Regions from separate parts of the Mesorhizobium sp. WSM4840 genome, predicted to be linked through region 2. Evidence: riboswitches for the same ligand, from Rfam matches in the RefSeq annotation. Region 2 holds a riboswitch; each other region holds the start of a gene.
What was found. Region 2 has a riboswitch for cobalamin ahead of metE (5-methyltetrahydropteroyltriglutamate--homocysteine S-methyltransferase). Riboswitches for the same ligand answer to the same signal wherever they lie in the genome.

Region 1: linked by a shared signal. The riboswitch ahead of AC0L3I_RS08805 (DUF1636 family protein) and the one ahead of metE (5-methyltetrahydropteroyltriglutamate--homocysteine S-methyltransferase) in region 2 are both predicted to bind cobalamin.
Region 3: linked by a shared signal. The riboswitch ahead of AC0L3I_RS34605 (5-methyltetrahydropteroyltriglutamate--homocysteine S-methyltransferase) and the one ahead of metE (5-methyltetrahydropteroyltriglutamate--homocysteine S-methyltransferase) in region 2 are both predicted to bind cobalamin.
Region 4: linked by a shared signal. The riboswitch ahead of AC0L3I_RS08985 (CbtB domain-containing protein) and the one ahead of metE (5-methyltetrahydropteroyltriglutamate--homocysteine S-methyltransferase) in region 2 are both predicted to bind cobalamin.

The regions. Positions count from the first base shown of each region.
Region 1 is NZ_JBVVQD010000004.1:254,896-259,337, forward strand. Features, by position in the region: gene AC0L3I_RS08795 (cobaltochelatase subunit CobN) at 1-1,078, opposite strand, end outside; gene cobW (cobalamin biosynthesis protein CobW) at 1,097-2,134, opposite strand; gene AC0L3I_RS08805 (DUF1636 family protein) at 2,131-2,565, opposite strand; cobalamin riboswitch at 2,604-2,808, opposite strand; gene AC0L3I_RS08810 (winged helix-turn-helix domain-containing protein) at 2,838-4,037, opposite strand; gene AC0L3I_RS08815 (NADH-quinone oxidoreductase subunit A) at 4,374-4,442, shown strand, end outside.
Region 2 is NZ_JBVVQD010000029.1:43,372-47,813, forward strand. Features, by position in the region: gene metE (5-methyltetrahydropteroyltriglutamate--homocysteine S-methyltransferase) at 185-2,530, opposite strand; cobalamin riboswitch at 2,647-2,845, opposite strand; gene AC0L3I_RS28975 (adenosine kinase) at 3,250-4,272, opposite strand; gene AC0L3I_RS28980 (peptidase domain-containing ABC transporter) at 4,336-4,442, opposite strand, start outside.
Region 3 is NZ_JBVVQD010000050.1:24,615-29,056, reverse strand. Features, by position in the region: partial or broken gene AC0L3I_RS34615 (OmpW/AlkL family protein) at 284-844, shown strand; partial or broken gene AC0L3I_RS34610 (cytochrome P450) at 1,350-1,601, shown strand; cobalamin riboswitch at 1,876-2,075, shown strand; partial or broken gene AC0L3I_RS34605 (5-methyltetrahydropteroyltriglutamate--homocysteine S-methyltransferase) at 2,195-2,518, shown strand; partial or broken gene AC0L3I_RS34600 (helix-turn-helix transcriptional regulator) at 2,519-2,674, opposite strand; gene AC0L3I_RS34595 (helix-turn-helix domain-containing protein) at 2,978-3,193, opposite strand; partial or broken gene AC0L3I_RS34590 (IS110 family RNA-guided transposase) at 3,156-3,426, opposite strand; gene AC0L3I_RS34585 (SDR family NAD(P)-dependent oxidoreductase) at 3,595-4,386, opposite strand.
Region 4 is NZ_JBVVQD010000004.1:292,984-297,425, forward strand. Features, by position in the region: gene mgtE (magnesium transporter) at 1-58, shown strand, start outside; gene AC0L3I_RS08970 (MerR family transcriptional regulator) at 208-594, shown strand; gene AC0L3I_RS08975 (methyltransferase family protein) at 682-1,188, opposite strand; gene AC0L3I_RS08980 (acetyltransferase domain-containing protein) at 1,185-2,177, opposite strand; cobalamin riboswitch at 2,528-2,728, shown strand; gene AC0L3I_RS08985 (CbtB domain-containing protein) at 2,766-2,945, shown strand; gene AC0L3I_RS08990 (CbtA family protein) at 2,961-3,728, shown strand; gene cobU (bifunctional adenosylcobinamide kinase/adenosylcobinamide-phosphate guanylyltransferase) at 3,751-4,248, shown strand; gene cobO (cob(I)yrinic acid a,c-diamide adenosyltransferase) at 4,250-4,442, shown strand, end outside.

The DNA of each region.
Region 1 (4,442 bases), on a different contig from region 2:
GCATGGCCAGGTCGGCGGGCGCCAGGCCGCGCTGATTGTTTTGCCAGATATCGCGGCGTGTTGTCGCCACAATGACCTGGAATGCCGGCACGCCGGCGCGGTCGAACAGGGTTTCGACGCCGGGCTCAGCACCGGAGGCGAAGGCCGTGGCGGTGATGATCGCGGCAGGGTTTAGCGCAGCAAGCGCAGTCTCGACAAAGGCCAGCGAGACCGGATCCTTGAGGCTGGAGACGAAAATGGGGACAGGGATGATGCCACGCTGCCCGAGCGCTTCGAACAATGCGTCGATCGGCGCGACATCGGCGGCGAGCAGCATCGAACGGTAGAAGAGAATTGGCACGACGTCCCCCTCCCCCTTGAGGGGAGGGTGGCCCGAAGGGCCGGGGGGGGGGGTTGGGGGCGGGGTGGACGGTTTTTTATTCCGGCGCGCGTAAAAGCGTTTGGGCGGGTTACAGGCGCCCCCCCCCCCCCCCTGCGGCCGGACCCTCCCCTCGAGGGGGAGGGGGACGTCGCGCTCGACGATCCCCAGTCCCGGTTGATAGTAGCCGGCTTTTGGCACGCTGACAGGTTCAGCGACCGCCACACCTGATCCGGCGAGACCTGCCAGCCGATGCACCAGCGCCGTCATGTTGGCCGGGCCGCCTTCGCGAAAATAGCCCAGCAGGCCGTCGAGTTCTTCGCGCGGCAGCGTCGAGCATTCGATTAGCCGGAGATCCTCGTCGCGGCATTCGCCGGGCAGCAGCGCCAGTTTTATGCCGCGTGCGCGGGCGATCGAGGCGAGCTGGTCGCAGCCGTAGCGCCACCAGTCGTAACCGCCGAGGACGCGAACCAAAATAACCCTGGCGTGCCGGGCGACGCTGTCGATCCAGAGATCGACGGACATCGGATGGCGCAGGTCGCGCAAGGCCGCCAGCCGCATCGATGGCAGGCGATCCGCGTCCGCCTTCCACGCTGCTGCCAGCCCGGCCAGATCGCTGTCGGTGAAGGACAGCGCCACGACATCCGCAGGCGTCTGCCTGAGATCAACAGGCTCGGCGAGATCGTCGAGCGAGGCGGATGTTGTGGTGAGGATGTGCATCGCGGCTCGTGCCTGAGGTCAGCCGGCGAGAATACGCTCGATGGCCGGGCGGTTCAGCCCTTTCAGGCCGATGACGACGAGGCGCGAACGGCGCTCGTCCTCGGCGGTCCAGGCGCGGTCGTAATAGTGATTGACGCGTGGGCCGACGGCCTGCAGCAGGAGCCGCATCGGCTTGCCGCCGACCTCGACGAAACCCTTGACGCGCAGCACGTTTTCTTCCTCGGCCGCGGTGGCGACGCGCAACGCCAGCTCGTCGGGATTGGCGATCGATGGAATGTCGATGACGAACGAGTCGAAATCGTCATGCTCATGGTCGAGCTCGTCGTCGTGATGGGTCTTGCGGTTCTCGATGTCGTCCTCGACGGCAAGGCCGAGGCCGAGCAGCACAGACGGATCGACCTTACCCTGCGAGGTCGGCACGATCTTGACGGCGCGCGCGGCATGCTCGCCGATGATGGCATTGGCACGGGCCGAGCCGGCGGCGTCCATCAGGTCGCTCTTCGACAATATGATCAGGTCGGCGCAGGCGAGCTGGTCCTCGAACACCTCTTCGACCGGATCATCGTGGTCGAGCGTCTCGTCCTGCGCGCGCTGCGCCTGCAGGGCGTCCATGTCGTTGGCGACGCGGCCTTCCGCCAGCGCCGGTCCGTCGACGACCGCAATGACGCCATCGACGGTCACCCGGCTCTTGACCGTCGGCCACTGGAAGGCCTGGACCAGCGGCTTGGGCAGAGCCAGCCCGGAGGTTTCGATCAGGATATGGTCGACTTTCGGCGATAGCGACAGGATCTGGTCGAGCGCCGGGACGAAGTCGTCGGCGACGGTGCAGCAGATGCAGCCATTGGCCAGTTCGACGATGTTTTCCTCAGGGCAGGTGTCGATGCCGCATCCCTTCAGAATCTCGCCGTCGATGCCGATATCGCCGAACTCGTTGACGATGATGGCCAGCCGCTTGCCGCCGGCGTTTTCGAGCAGATGGCGGATCAGCGTCGTCTTGCCGGCGCCGAGGAAGCCGGTGACGACGGTGCAGGGCACGCGGGAGACGGAAGTGGTCATATCTGATCCTTAACAAGGTCGAGGGGAGGAATGCGGGCGACGAGGCCGCGTTTCAGGCAATCGGGCCGGCCGCGCCATGGAATGAGGCCGTCCGTCGAGGTGGCGAAGAGCTTTGCACCGGCGACCAGATCGGCGCCGCTGGTCACGGTCAGGTCGCCAAAGACATAGCTCCAGCAGCCGTCGCGCAGGATCGCGGCGCTCAGCCGGCGCTTGCAGTTGCCGAGGCATTCGACGGTGCGGATACTGATATTTTCGCCTGATACAGCGCGGCGCGTGTCTTCGGCCAACAATTCGCCGGCGCGGGGATGGCCATCGGAGCCGGTTTCGTCCCGGCAGGAGGCGCAGACGATCACGGTGACGTCGGCCAGAGCATCATCATCGCCGGACAATACGCCCGCTGTCTCAGCCGAAAAACTGCTGTCGCGTTCCAAATCAGGCTCCTTGCCCGGAAAACCCGCCAGGCGATCGGATTCTTATGTCCTAGACGGCAGGTCTCCTGGCTCGCGGGTCATCGCCTTGGTGCCGCCTTCCCGGGACCGTCCCAGTGGTTTTCGGCCTTGGCTCGTCGCTTACAGTTGCGGGGACAGCCGCGGATTTGAAATCGGGGATTTCGCACCGCATTCCCTCTTGGCTCCTCCCTTTGCCGAGAGGAGACCGTCTGAACCGGATTTAGGCTTGTGCAGGCAGTCGTGTCAACGCACGTCTACGACGCGGCAATGTCGGCGAGAGCCGAACCCAGATCACCGGCCGGCGTCACCTCGATGCGGTCCAGGCCGAGCCAACCCTGCATCAGCTTCAACTCCTCGAAGAGTTCGGCGGCGGTTTGCGGCGGGGCGCCGGGCTCGGCATAGGCGGCATGGACGCGCAGCACGCCGGCGGGGCGGTCGGCCTTGAGGTCGACGCGCGCCACGATCCTTTCGCCGAGCAGGAACGGCAGCACGTAATAGCCGTATTGGCGCTTTTCGGCCGGGGTGTAGATCTCGATGCGATAGCGGAAGTTGAACAGTCTTTCCGTGCGCGCTCGTTCGAAGACGACGGGATCGAACGGCGCAAGCAAGGCGCGCGCCTCGATCTTGCGCGGAAAACGGGCATCCCTGTGAAGATAGGCTGTTTTGTCCCAGCCTTCGACGCGAACCGGCAAAAGATCACCTGCGTCGACCAGTTCCTCAATGCGGCCCTTGATGTCGGCGGGAGAGAGACGGAAATAGTCGCGCAGGTCGCCCGCTGTCGCGACGCCGTGGGCGCGGGCGGAAATGCGCAGCAATTCGCGGTGCGCATCTTCCGGGGAGGGCACCGGCAAAGCAAGTACTGCCGGCGGCAGCACGCGCTCCGGCAGATCGTAAAGCCGCTCGAAGCCACGACGCGACGCCGTGGTGATACGGCCGGCCCAGAACAGCCATTCGAAAGCGTGCTTGGCATCGCTCCAACCCCACCAGCCGCCGTTTCCCTTCTGGCCTTCGAGGGCGGATGCGGCGACCGGCCCTCGTTCGACGACCTCGCGATAAATGTCTTCAATGTAGGCGGCGCGTTCGCGGCCCCACTTGGCCAGTCCGTTATACATTTCCTCGCCACGTTCGGCCCGCTCCATGCGCCAGCGCATCAGCGGATAGGTTTCGACCGGCAGAAAGGAGGCTTCGTGCGCCCAATATTCGAAGACCGTGCGCTTGCGCGTCACGGCGGCGTTATCGAGCAGCGCAAGCGGGTAGGGGCCAAGCCGCGAATAGAGCGGCATATAATGGGCGCGCACCACCGCGCTGACGGAATCGATCTGCAGCAGGCCGGTCCGGCCAAGCACACGGGCCAGATGGCGGCGATCGGGCGTGCTGTTAGGGCGAGGATCGGCAAACCCCTGTGCGGCAAGCGCGATGCGCCGGGCCATGGCGAGCGAGATTTTTTCCTTCATGCAGACGGCACTCTGTCGGCGTTCGACCAAGGTTGGGGGCGAATGATTCCGCGTCATGCTAGCAGGGTTTTGTCGGCATCTATGTCAGGAGAGAAAACTGGAGTAAAAAGTGAAGGAACTCAAACAGGAGTGGATCAGACCAGTTTATCCGGATATGCTGCCCAGCACCGTGTTTTGAACAAGGTTTGACTTGCTTCGCCGAAAGCCCTGCGCTAACCCTCGCCGCGTTGCAGCATAGAGCCCCCTAAAACGGTTCAGTGGTTAAACTGTCACGCTTCCGCAAGTGGGTCCGGTGCTGTAATCAGAGTGGATTGGCCGCCAACGGAAAGCTGCAGCATGAACGCATTGTTGAGTTCGTACCTGCCCATCGTCCTGTTTATCGGCGTGGCGCTGGTCGTCGGCCTG
Region 2 (4,442 bases):
GGTTGAAATCATCCGTCCTCGGACCAGAAGCGGCTTCCCAGATCCTGCCCCGCCGCTCAGCCGTCCAGCGGGCCTTCGGCTGGACGACAAGGGTGGGGCCTCTACCAATCAGTGGGCGGCTTTTCGATGCCGTCCCTTCTGCTTTGAACTCATCCGCGGAGCCCGCTGGTCACATGTTTGCCGGTCACAGTGGCCCAGCGGCCTGCGCCTGCACTTTCTCCCGCAGGGCGAATGCCGCAGCGACCATGTTCACGAGGGCAGGGCGGACCTCCTCCCATTTCCTTGTTTTGAGACCACAGTCCGGATTCACCCACAATTGGCTGTCCGACAGTCGCTCGCGGGCAAGTTGAGCGAGATGCAAAATCTCGCCGATCTCCGGGACACGTGGTGAGTGAATGTCGTAGACGCCAGGACCGATTTCGTTCGGATATTTGGACTTGGTGAAGGCGTCTAGAAGTTCCATTTTAGAGCGCGACGTCTCTATCGAAATGACGTCCGCGTCCAGTTCGCCGATCGAGTCGATGATCTCATTGAACTCCGAATAGCACATGTGGGTGTGAATTTGGGTCGCGTCCTCCACACCCGTCGAAGCGAGCCGGAAGCATTCGACAGCCCAGCCGAGATAATGTTTCCAGTCGGCCTTCCGCAGCGGCAAGCCTTCGCGAAATGCGGCCTCATCGATCTGGATCACCTTTGCGCCAGCTCTTTCGAGGTCCGTCACTTCATCGCGGATGGCGAGCGCGATCTGGCGGCAGGTCTCGGCGCGGGGTACGTCGTCGCGAACAAAAGACCAGTTCAGAATCGTCACTGGCCCTGTGAGCATGCCCTTCACCGGCTTATTCGTCAGCGACTGGGCAAATTGCCACCAGAGAACCGTCATCGGATTGGGCCGCGATACGTCGCCGAAGATGATGGGAGGGCGCACCAGCCGGGAGCCGTAACTTTGCACCCAGCCATGCTGGGTGAAGGCGAGGCCGGACAGCTGCTCGCCGAAATGCTGCACCATGTCGTTTCGTTCGAACTCGCCGTGTACCAGCACGTCCAGCCCGATCTCCTCCTGCCAACGGACCACCGCTTCGGTCTCCTTCTTCAGGAAGGCCTGGTAGTCGATATAGCTCAGCCGGCCCTTCGCATGAGCGGAGCGCGCCCTGCGCACCTCGGCCGTCTGCGGGAAGGACCCGATGGTCGTCGTGGGGAATGGCGGCAGGCCGAGCGTGTCAGCCTGGACTCTGGAGCGCTTGGCAAATGCGCTCTTTCGTTGCTTCATGACGCCGTCAATGCCGACAACTCGCCCATGGACGAGCGGATCATGGACCTTTGCAGACATGGCGCGCGCGGCGGCGGCCTCTTCAGAAGCCTTGAGCGCGCCCGCTACAGTATCCCTGCCTTCGGACAAGGCTTGGGCCAGCACGAGCAGCTCTTCAGTCTTCTGGGCGGCGAATGCCAGCCATGATCTGACGTCCACATCGAGCGCGGTCTCCATCCGCAGGTCCATCGGCACATGAAGCATCGAGCAGGAAGGCGCAATTTCGACGCGGTCCAGCGGCCAGCCGGCAATGACCGGCTTGATACGGTCGAGAATGGCAGTCAGTTTCGCGCGCCAGACGTTGCGGCCGTCGATCAAGCCAAGTGAGAGCACCAGATCCTTCGGTGCGAGCCGACCAACCGTCTCCAACTGCTCGGGAGCGCGCACAAGGTCGAGATGTAGGCCCGCCAGGCGCAGCGAAAGCGCGGTCTCGAGATTGTCTCCCAGCGGACCGAAATAGGTAGCCAGCATGATTTTCAACTTGGGCGCGGCTTTCGACAGCTGGCCGTAGGTGAATTCGAAGGCAGCTCGTTCGTTCGGGTTAAGGTCGAGCACAAGCGCCGGCTCATCAATCTGAACCCAGTCGGCCCCAGAGAGCTCCAAATTTCGCAGGAGTTGCTCGTAGACGGGCAGCAGGCGCGGTAGCAGCGCCATGGTATTGAAACCTTGGTCGGGAGACTTCGCCAGCTTGAGGAAGGTGACCGGTCCAAGGAGGACCGGGCGTGTATGGATGCCGAGCTCTTTTGCCTCCAGAAAGTGATCGACTGGTTTCGTCGACGAGAGGGCGAATGTCTGATCGTCGCCCAACTCCGGCACGATGTAGTGGTAGTTCGTGTCGAACCATTTGGTCATTTCCATCGCGGTTACGCGCTGTCCCTGAACGGCATGCCCGTGACTGGCATGTCCGCAACCCGCGGTATCGCCTTGCGTCCCGCGCGCCATCGCGAAGTAGATGTCGAGGGGGACCTCGCCGCCCGTCCAGCCGTAACGGGTTGGCACGGCGCCGACCATTGCTGCGGTGTCGAGCACATGGTCATACAGTGAGAAATCGTTCGACGGGATTTTCGACACGCCCCGGTCGTGCTGCTCGCTCCAACTGGCGGCACGGAGCGCCTTCGCCGTCGCCAGAAGGTTGGCAGCAGAAGATTTTCCGGACCAGTAGCTTTCGAGCGCGAATTTCAGTTCTCGCCGGCGACCGATACGCGGCACACCAAGCGTTGCTATGGGAACTTGCTGGGAGACATTCATTCCATACCCCGATGGCTAGCGGCGGGGACAAGGAAGGCGCTAACAGGCCGGCATCAACGCCGAGCTGCCGCGGCCACCAGACACCCCGCCCGTGGACGTTGTTCACCGTGGCAGGTCTCCTGGCTCGCGGGTCACAGCCTCTGCCCGTCTTCCCGGGGCAGTTCGCCCCAGTGACATTGGTGGGTTGGCTCGCCGCTTACAGTTGCGGGGGCAGCGCCGGCATTGCACCGGCTTCCCTCTTAGCTCCGCTAGGGCAACGCCTTGCGGAGAACCACGACATGCGGACAATCGCAGCTGCCCGCTTTCTTGTCAATGCTGTATAAAGAAATGTTTATGTGTTTATGTGAATCATTCACCCGCGGCGTGTCTCAATTCGCAGATCGCGGTAGAGCTGAACCATCTGCGCCCCTCTCCGGTTCGCAGGCTGTGGCTGACCGGTGGCTGTGGCTGGCCGGTCGGGCAATCTGTCAATTGTACGATCCCGGCTCAGAACGATTTTCGTAAGAGGGCGTGTTGACCATCATGATCGGCCGGCAGTACTGGGCCGAAGGGCGACAACGTTCCTGAGCCTTCATAATCAGAAATTTGTAGAAGAACCGCCATCCTTCACGGACGGGTACACGGTGTTTTCCCAGCGCTTGTCTGGACAGCCCGCAAAGAGGGGAGGGTGAGCAGCACCTCGCCGAGATGCGTCCCTACAACAACCCGGCCTGCTCGGCCTCGCGGCGCAAATTCTGACGAGGCCTCGGGCCGATCTGCTGGATCACCAATCCGGCCGCCAGTGAGCCGAGGTCGCCGCAGGTCTTGAGGTCGCGGCCTTGCGTGTAACCATGCAGGAAGCCGGCGGCATAGAGATCGCTGGCGCCGGTGGTGTCGACCAGCTCCCGGATTTTGGTCGCCTCGACGGTGACGGTCTCGTCGCCGCGCACGATCACCGAGCCCTTTTCCGAACGGGTCACGGCGGCGATCCGGCAATCCTTGCGGATCTGAGCCAGTGCCCCGTCGAAGGACGATGTCTGGTAGAGCGACTTGATCTCGTGGCTGTTGGCGAAGACGATGTCCACCGTGCCCGAACGCATGAGGTCGAGGAACTCGTCGCGATAGCGGTCGACGCAGAACGAATCCGAAAGCGTCATCGATACTTCGCGGCCCGCGGCGTGCGCCAGGCTGGCCGTCTGCCGGATCGCCTCCTTGGCGCGCGGCGGGTCCCACAGATAGCCTTCGAAATAGGTGACCTTGGCGCCCGAGGCCTTGTCGGGCTCGACGTCCTCAGGCCCGAGCTCGACGCAGGCGCCAAGATAGGTGTTCATCGAGCGCTCGCCGTCTGGGGTAACGAAGATCATCGAGCGCGCCGTCGGTGGCTCGCCATTGAGCGGCCTGGTGTTGAAGGCGACGCCCTGCGCATGGATATCATGGGCGTAGATTTCGCCGAGCGCATCGTTCGAGACTTTGCCGAAGAAGGCGGCGCGTCCGCCGAAGCTGGCGACACCCGCCGCCGTGTTGCCGGCGCTGCCGCCGGAGGCTTCGATGGCCGGGCCCATGCGGCTGTAGAGCAGCTCGGCGCGCCTCGTATCGATCAGGTTCATCGCGCCCCCAAGTAAGCTACAATTTTCGGACGCTCCGTGGCGCCCAAAACATGAACTCGCATTTTCGCATTGAAGGATATGGCCGACCGCGGCACACCCACAAGGTTGAAACCAAGCGACGGCGATATACATTCGCCGCTGCTGTTCCATGCCTCACTGCCCCAAAATTCTGCCGTGCCCCTCACCTGAAGCTGTTTAGCTGGATCCGGTTTGCGCCCGCCACAAGCGAGCGTAAGCGCCTTCAGCTGTCAGCAGATCAGCATGCCTCCCCTCCGCAACAACCCGCCCCTTGTCCAAGACCA
Region 3 (4,442 bases), on a different contig from region 2:
TAAATCCGCCATAGCCGCCGTCAAAGACATTCTGCTTTCGAACCCGGATGGATTGCACTGCTACCCGGGGCGGCTACGGCTGCACTCATTGTCGGAACTTCGACGAAGTCGGACATGAGACACAGCGCTAACAGAATGATCGCGTCGTTCTGCAATGATTTTCTCATTTGGCACGACACATGCGGGGGCTCTCCCGCATGAGCGCTCCGTCAATCTCGATTGATGCGAGCAGGATTCAATCAAGGCGCAGTGCGTCGTTTCTGAAGATCAAGGAGAGAAGAGCATGGCGAGAGCGCGAATTGGGGTGGCGCAGGCAGTAACAGCGGCTGTCGTCCTCATCGTTGCGGGACAAGCCGGCGCGGCAGATGTTCATCAAGCCGCGAGCGTTCCGCAGGCAGGAGCCCCGGTCGCGGAAGCGCCAAGCCCCTGGCAGATCCGCCTGCGCGCGTTGGGGGTGATCACTGAGGATTCGGGCTACGTCAACGCGGTGCCCGGCTCCGGTCTTTCCTATTCGAACACGCTGACGCCGGAACTCGATATTTCGTATTTCTTCACGGACAACATCGCCGCCGAACTCATACTCGGCACCACCTATGCCAACGTCGATGGCCAAGGTGCGATCGGCGGGCTGGGCAAGGTCGGCAAGGTTTGGCTGCTGCCGCCCACGCTTACATTGCAGTATCATTTTACCGATTTCGGCGCCTTCAAGCCCTATATCGGCGCCGGTGTGAACTATACGATTTTCTATCACCAGCAAGCCGGCAGCGCCGATGATCTCAAGGTCAAGAACACATTCGGCGCCCTTTTCGAAGTCCGCGCGCGGATCATCCGTGCCGAGAAGTGGACCCGCGATGGTCTTAAAGGCGCAACTTGATAGTCTTTCTTCTGCGATTCTGCAGCAGGGGGGGGGATGGCTCGAGTGTCGCTGCCAGGCGATGTGGTGACCTGGGCGGCAGGCCGTCACCAGACGCTCAGGCGGATGTTTTCCGACCAGCGTTTCAACAGGGACTGGCGACAGTCATCCGCCAGCCACCGCCCGAACGGGCCAGATAGCGCAGTGCGTTCAACACCGCCGGCGCCAAGCTAACAGGCAAGGCCACGCTCGATCCCTGGTTGATAGGCGACGGTCCACGGTCGCAAGCCGACGACGGACCTACGCGAGGCCCGCTTCGTGCGCCGCCTGTTGTTCCGCACCCTCCCATTCCGCATCCGTCAGGTCGGTCTGGTAGTGCTTGGCTTGCTTCTCATGTTCAGCCATCCGGCCACGGCTCGCTTGGGTCCACATCCCAAGCTTGAATCATGCGAACAGTGGCAACTCAACCCATTCTCAAACGGGCTCTTTAGAGAGTGCGGCATTAACCCCGGATTTGGTGATTCTCGGTTCACCGGGGTGGCTGGTCTCGCATGAGGGGGCGAGCATGCCCGGTCACGCACGATCGTGGCGCCGGCCTTCAGCAACCGCAGGGTGAAGCTGCTCGCGCAGCAGGTCGAGGCGATCGCCGCAGTTGTTCGAGACGCTGGCGGCCCAGCCCCAGCCCGCCGACCTGCGGCGCCACCTCTCCTTTCCGCTTCCGGCCGTGGTGATCAGCGCGCTGATGGGCGAATGCGCAAGCACGCTGAGCGAAGCCGAGCGGGAACAAATACCGGGACTCCGGCTGACCGTGACGACCTGGCCCGACTGCACACCTTTGAGCCCGGCGACCTCGACCTGATCCGGCGTCGCCGATGGGGACAAGGACCTTTCCGAGCCTGCACTGATGAGAGGCCGCATCGTATGCGGCTTCGGGCGAAAGAGACCGATCAGCGCAAGCGCATTATTCGCATCATCACATAAACATCTCGTTATATGGTATTGAGAAGGAGCGAAGCGGCTGTGATTGTGCGGCATGCCGTGGTGCTCCGCGCGGCACTGCCGTGGCGGAGCTAAGAGGGAAGCCGGTGCGATGCCGGCGCTGCCCCCGCAACTGTTAGCGGCGAGCCAAGCCCATTGATGTCACTGAGGCGAACGGCCTTGGGAAGACGGGCACAGGCTTTGACCCGCGAGCCAGGAGACCTGCCACGACGAACAACGTCCACGGGCGGGGTGTCTCGGTGGTCGCGGTAGCCCGGCTTCGTGCCGGCCTACTCGCGCGTCTCCTTGGCCCCACGCCCCAAACCATCGGGGTATGGCATGACTGTCTCTCAACAAATTCCTGTGGCAACGCTTGGCGTGCCGCGTATCGGTCGACAGCGGGAACTGAAATTCGCACTTGAAAGCTACTGGTCCGGAAAATCTCCCGCTGCCGACCTGCTCGCGACGGCGAAGGCGCTGCGTGCCGCTAGCTGGAGGGAACAGCACGATCGCGGCGTGTCGAAAATCCCGTCCAACGATTTCTCGCTTTACGACCATGTGCTCGACACCGTCGCCATGGTCGGCGCCGTGCCGGCACGATACGCCTGGACTGACGGCGAGGTCCCACTCGATACCTATTTCGCCATGGCGCGCGGCAACCAAGGTCAGGCCGCGGATTGTGGACACATAAAGCGTGACGATGGTGGGGTTCCTTTTGCCCTTCTCCAGCCCGCTGATGTACTGCTGGCTGAAGCCGGAGATCTCGGCAAGCTGCTCCTGCGTCAAGCCGGCGTTCTCCCTGATCCTGCGTGCATTTTGTCCGACCAGCTTGCGCATATCCATGCGCGGAGGTCAGCGGATCACGGGCCTTGAGTTTATCAATTTGCCGCCGGCGGGCAGCAAATCAAGGGATGCGATTTTGATGACGTTGGTCGCTCAAGCCAAGCACAGCTCGAGCTATCGGTCACGCGAGCCATGCGACGTTCACCGCCCGCATACTTGGCCACGGAAGACTGCAGCCGGCGAAGCGCTTCGGCAACCTTGGCCTGGGTTAAGCCCTTGTTCTTACGCGCCGCTATCAGCTGTTCCAACAGCCGGCGTTGGCGGGGCGATCGAAGAGATGCCGGCATCAGATGGTGCTTAAGTCTATTCAGATCGCGGATCGAGCAGCGTTGCCGGCTCAACCTCCAGCACCATAGCGAGCTTCTCGACCATGTCGATGCTAGCAGCATATACACTGCGCTCAAGAGCGCTGATGTACGTTCGATCAACACCAGCTTCATGTGCCAGCGCCTCCTGCGACACCTTCTTTTTCTCGCGAAGCCTACGCAGATTGCGGGCAAAGACCTCTCGGATTCCCATACGTGAGAGGCCACCCTCTTGTTGAGTCGTCCCGCCACATGTGATGCATGATCACCGCAAGCCGACGGGCCAATGCGACAATGGCCTTCTGTCGGCCGTGCCGCCTGGCGACATTCATCGCCCACGCCTTCAGCCACGACCAATTCGTCACACGCGTCAGCAGCGTCTGCGCGGCTTCGTAACATCATGCCATGGCCGCAGCAGGAGATCCGGCCCATGCGCCCAATAGGTCCTTGGGACGCCGATGCCCTGCATCGCCTGCACTGTGATCCGCTAGAATCCCATAGATGGCTAGGGCCCGCCGATCCCGGAGAGAAGGCCGGGACGAGACCGCAGGCTGACCCAGGACTGGGAGAAATCCAGCGCTTCCGCAGAAGCCTACGTCGCCCACATCCGTTTCCTCACCCGCAGGCCCGCGGCAGCAGTCCAAGATGGCTGCCGGCATCGACAACAATGTTCTGACCGGTAATGTTTGACGCTTCCGTCAGGAGGAACAGCGCAGCCTCGGACATCTGTTCCGATGTGCCTGCCTGGCGTAGAGGCGTTCGCTGTTCCTCGTCTTCTTTCATCTTGTTGTATTCAATTTCGCCCACGCCATTCAGCATCCAACGGGTCTGGATCAGGCCGGGGGAAATGGCATTCACCCGGACGGCGGGGCTGAGCCAGCGTGCCAGCTCTTGGGTAAGAGTGTTTAAGGCACTCTTAGACAGCGTATACGGTAGTGAGCTGCCGTTGCCGATAAGGGTGGCATTGGTGGACACATTCACGATCGCGCCGCGTTCTTTGCGTTCCTCCCATTGTTTTCTCATGGCCGGAAACACAGCACGGCCCATCATGAAAGCGCCTGTGGTGTTCACTCGAAATATGCGGTCGAAATCCTCCGGTGTGACGTCTTCAAGATCGCCGACTTTTTGGAACTTTGTGGTGGCAGCGTTATTGATAAGGCCGTCGATGCGACCCCATTCGCTCAGGGTTTCGACAGCCAGTTTGCGGCAATCGGCATCCTGCCCCACGTCGGCCTGAACAACAATGGCTTCAACCCCTTGCGCTTTGACTTTGGCATAAGTCTCGTCGGCTTCCTTCTCGCTTCGAGTATAGTTGATCGTGACGTTCCAGCCCCGCGCCGCGAGGTCGATGGCACAAGTCGCTCCCATGCCTGTTGCCGATCCTGTCACAATTGCTACTTTGGCCATGGTGCCCTCGAATTAGGTATCTCTCTTGTTGGGTATCTCTTGCGCCACCCTCTCAG
Region 4 (4,442 bases), on a different contig from region 2:
CCTCGCCTTCCTTAGCCTTGCCACCTGGTGGCTGCATCTGGGCGCGGGAGTCGGATAAGGCCCTTCAATTGACTTTTACGTAAGTTGCGTGCGAGGTTTCGATGGAGAGCTACCGGTCGATTCCGGTGCGGGACGAGCCCTTTTGTGAATGAAGGGCATCGCCGCATAATGGGCGATCGCGCCGCTATCCGGGCTTTTGGAGTGACGATGCGGGAATATTATTCGATAACCGAACTGACCCGCGAATTCGATGTTTCGACGCGGACGCTGCGCTTCTACGAGGACGAAGGGCTGGTGCAGCCGGTGCGGCGCGGCCGCACGCGGCTGTTTCGCCCGTCGGACCGGCATCTCATCCGCCAGATCATGCGCGGCAAGAGGCTCGGCTTTTCGATCAACGAAATCCGCGAAATCATCCAGATGTACAAGGAGCCGCCCGGGGAGGTCGGTCAGCTCAACCTGATGATCAAACGCATCGAGGAAAAGCGCGAGGATCTGCGCCAGAAGCGCCGCGACCTCGAAGAGACGCTGGCGGAACTCGATCAGGCCGAGGAATCCTGCGTCGAGCGATTGGTGGAGCTCGGCGTCAACACGTGAGCGGCCTTTTTTGACAATTCTACTCTGGCGGCCAGCTAGTGTGGTTTTCTGCCAGAGCGAATTCTTAAAAAGACCTTGCCGCACGCCTCAAATCCAGCGCCGCACCTTTTTAGCGTAATCCCGGTATTTCTTGCCGAATTTCGCCGTCAGAACTCTTTCCTCGCCCTCGATCGCCATCTTCTGCGTTGCGAAGGCGGCGATGATCGCCAGCGGCAGGAACCATACGATCCCCGAGATAAGGGCGACGCCGATCATCAGCAGCGTGTTGGCCAGATATATCGGGTTGCGGCTGACGGCGAAGGGGCCAGATGTGACCAGGTGATCCGGCACGGCGTTTGGGTGGAGCGTCGTCTTTGCCCGGATCATGGTGCGGATTGCCGTGAACCAGAGTGCGACGACGCCGAACAATGCCACCCAGCCGGCCGCGAACAGGATGTCGCCCAGAAGGCCGCCGATCCATGGCAGCGGATAGAGCAAGCCAAGCGCGATGCTGACGGCGATGGCCGCGACATAGATCAGCGGCGGCCACGGTATAAACCCCGGTTTCGGCTGCCCCGGTTTCTGTTGCCCAGGTTTCTGTTGATGGTCGGTCATTGTGCTCCTCCCTCCATCAAAGTGCTGTCGGCTTTGGCAGTGCAGGCGCCGGCGAGCTCGTCGAGATGTGCCTTCCATTCCGCAGCCTGGTCGTTGCGGTAGAGCTGATCAAGCGTGGCCTCGCCCTCGAGTGTATCGAGCATGCACACACAATAGCTGGAGCAGAACTCCGTGTCGCGCGATTGCTCGCACGAAGTCTGGCATTCTTTCAGGAAGGTGACCTGCCTGGTCTCGACCGGTGCCGGCATGACTTGCGAAAAAAGCCAGATCGAGCCGATCAGCACCGGCTGGTGGATCAGATAGAAGGCGAGGCTGTGCCGGCCGATAAAGACCAGCGGATTTGTCCAGCTGCCGGGCGTCAGGCCTGCCAACCGCGTCAGCAGGCCGGAGGCGGAGGCGAGTTTTGCCGTCGCGATGCCCGCAAGCACAGCGCCGAACCATGGCAACAGCGGGACATAATCGTTGGAGCGCGGGTTGGTTGCCGACAGGCCGACCCACCACAGGGCCGGATGGTCGAAGATCTCGGACCTGAGGTAGAGCGGCGCTGTGATGACGAAAGCTGCGACAGCAAGCGCCAGCAGCGCCGGCAGCCGCAGAAACGCCAGGCCGAGCAGGCTGGCGAGCGCGATCTCGTGCAGGATACCGAAGAAGATGAAACTGTCCGGCGTGGCAAGCCTCGTGGCAGCCGATATGGCGAGCGCCGCCCCGGCGACCATGGCGAAGCGTTTCCAGAAGCCGTTCCAGCGGATCAGTTTGCCATGGGCGAGGAACAGGCTGACGCCGACCAGGAACAGGAAGGTCGAAGCGATGCAGCGCGCGTAGAATTTCCACCAGCCGAAGGCGGTCAGGCCGGGATCGGTGTAGCCAAAGAATTCGAGATCCCAGGTGAAATGGTAACTTGCCATGGCAAGCAAAGCGACGCCGCGGGCGACGTCGATGGCGATGATGCGCTTGGATCGGTCCTGAACGGTCGGCGTAGAAATGCTCATGGTCTCGCAATCTGATTCAGCACTGCAAGACGACTATCATGGTTGCCCCGGACAAAAGAAGACAGGGCAAATCCCGTTGATGCTCAGGGCGTCGGTGAAAGCGCCGTATGCCGCTGACGCACCCATTAGAAGCGATGCAGTTCATATTCCTCGGGCATCAGCACTCCGGCCTTGTGGCGCCGGCCGGCTGATTCCCGAGACGGCGCATTCGGGCTGGCCGCTGGCGGAATTTGGTTTGCCGGGCGCAGCGATTCTGCCTATAGTCGCGGCCGTCGTCGGTTCCGTTTGGAGCCGCGCATGAACCCGGAACCGGAATCGGTTCCGGAAAGGTCATGCGCAGAGTCTAAGTGTTAGAGCGTCCTTTGTGCGTCCATTCGGACGCACGGCGCTCTAAAGGGAATGCGGTAAGGGCAAAATTCGCCCAATGCCGTGGCTGCCCCCGCAACTGTGTGCGGTAGTCCTCTCCATATGCCACTGAAGAGTTTCTTCGGGAAGGTGGGGAAGGGCGCTGATCCGCGAGCCAGGAGACCTGCCGGCGACAGGAGAACTGATTTCTATGCCCTCGGGTGGAGGGCGAAAGGACAAGACATGAATACCGCTTCCGTCTCGCTCGGCGCTTCCGTCTCCTCGCAGTCGCGCTTCGTGCAGCTGGCGCTTGCTGCATTTCTCGGCATTTTCGTCATGGGCTTTGTCGGCTTCTCGCATATCGATACGGTCCACAATGCCGCCCACGACTATCGCCACTCGATGGCGTTTCCCTGCCACTGACGAGGGGCCGACATCATGACACTGTTTCGCAACGTCGTGCTCATCGCGGCGATCGCAGGGCTTGTGGCTGGCGTCGTTCTCGCCTGCATGCAGGCCTACGCCACCGTGCCGCTCATTCTCAAGGCGGAAGTCTACGAGCAGGCCGGCAGTGGTCACACGCATGACCATACCGCGGCGCCGGCTGCGAACGCCACGGACGCCAATGCCATGAGTAGCGCCGAACCGGCCGCTCCGGCTGCGGAAGACGAAGGCTGGGCGCCGGCTGACGGTTTTGAACGATTCGCCTTCAACGTCGTTGCCAATGTCGTCACCGGCATCGGCTTTGCGCTGATCCTGGTCGCCGCTTCGGAGTTCGCCGGCGGCATCGGCAATTGGCGTCAGGGCCTGTTATGGGGGCTTGCCGGCTTTGCCGTGTTCACGCTGGCTCCGAACCTCGGCCTGCCGCCCGAACTGCCGGCGATGCCGGCGGCCGATCTCACTCAGCGCCAGATCTGGTGGACGGCGACGGTGATAGCGACCGCGGCCGGTCTTGGGCTGCTCGCCTTTCGCAAATCGCTGCCGCTGGCGCTGCTTGCCGTGGCGTTGATCGTGGCGCCGCATATCGTCGGCGCGCCGCAGCCCGACAGTTTTGAATCGCCGATCACGGAAGCCCTGCACCACCAGTTCGTGGTGGCGGTGACACTGACCAATCTGGTGTTCTGGCTGGTGCTCGGCGCCGTCGTCGGCGTGGTGCGCGGCCGCTTGACCGGCAGCACGACCGGCCTGCGCGACAGCTTTGCCTGATCGCGCTGCTCCCGGCGGCAATCTGACCCTGGTCATCGGCGGTGCGCGCTCCGGCAAGAGCGCGCATGCCGAAAGACTGGTGACGGCCTGTCCGGCGCCGTGGGCCTATATCGCTACGGCGCAAGCCTATGACGACGAGATGCGCGAGCGTATCGCGCTGCATCAGTCGCGGCGCGGCGAGGGTTGGACGACCATCGACGCGCCACTCGATCTCGTCGGCGCGATTGAGGCGTTGCCTGACGGCCGGCCTGTCCTCGTCGATTGCCTGACGCTGTGGCTGACCAACCATATGCTGGCCGAACGCGACATTGAGGCCGAATGCCGAGGGCTGGCCGATGTGCTGTCGCGGCCGCGCGGGCCATGGTTCGTGGTTTCCAACGAGGTTGGCCAGGGCATCGTGCCCGACAATGCGCTGGCTCGCCGGTTTCGCGATGCCGCCGGCCGGCTCAACCAGCAGGTCGCGGCCGTCGCCGGCACAGTGCTGCTGATGGTGGCGGGACTGCCGCTCAAGGTGAAATGAGATGACCGATATCGACGACAGGGACGAGGAACGCCACCGCGCCAAGATGGCCAAGCGCAAGGCGGTGCAGGACGCAGAGGTCGCGGCAAAGACGGTCGAGAAGGGGCTGCTGATCGTCAACACCGGGCCCGGCAAGGGCAAGACCACTGCCGCCTTCGGGCTGGCGCTGAGGATGCTCGGCTACGGCAGGCGCG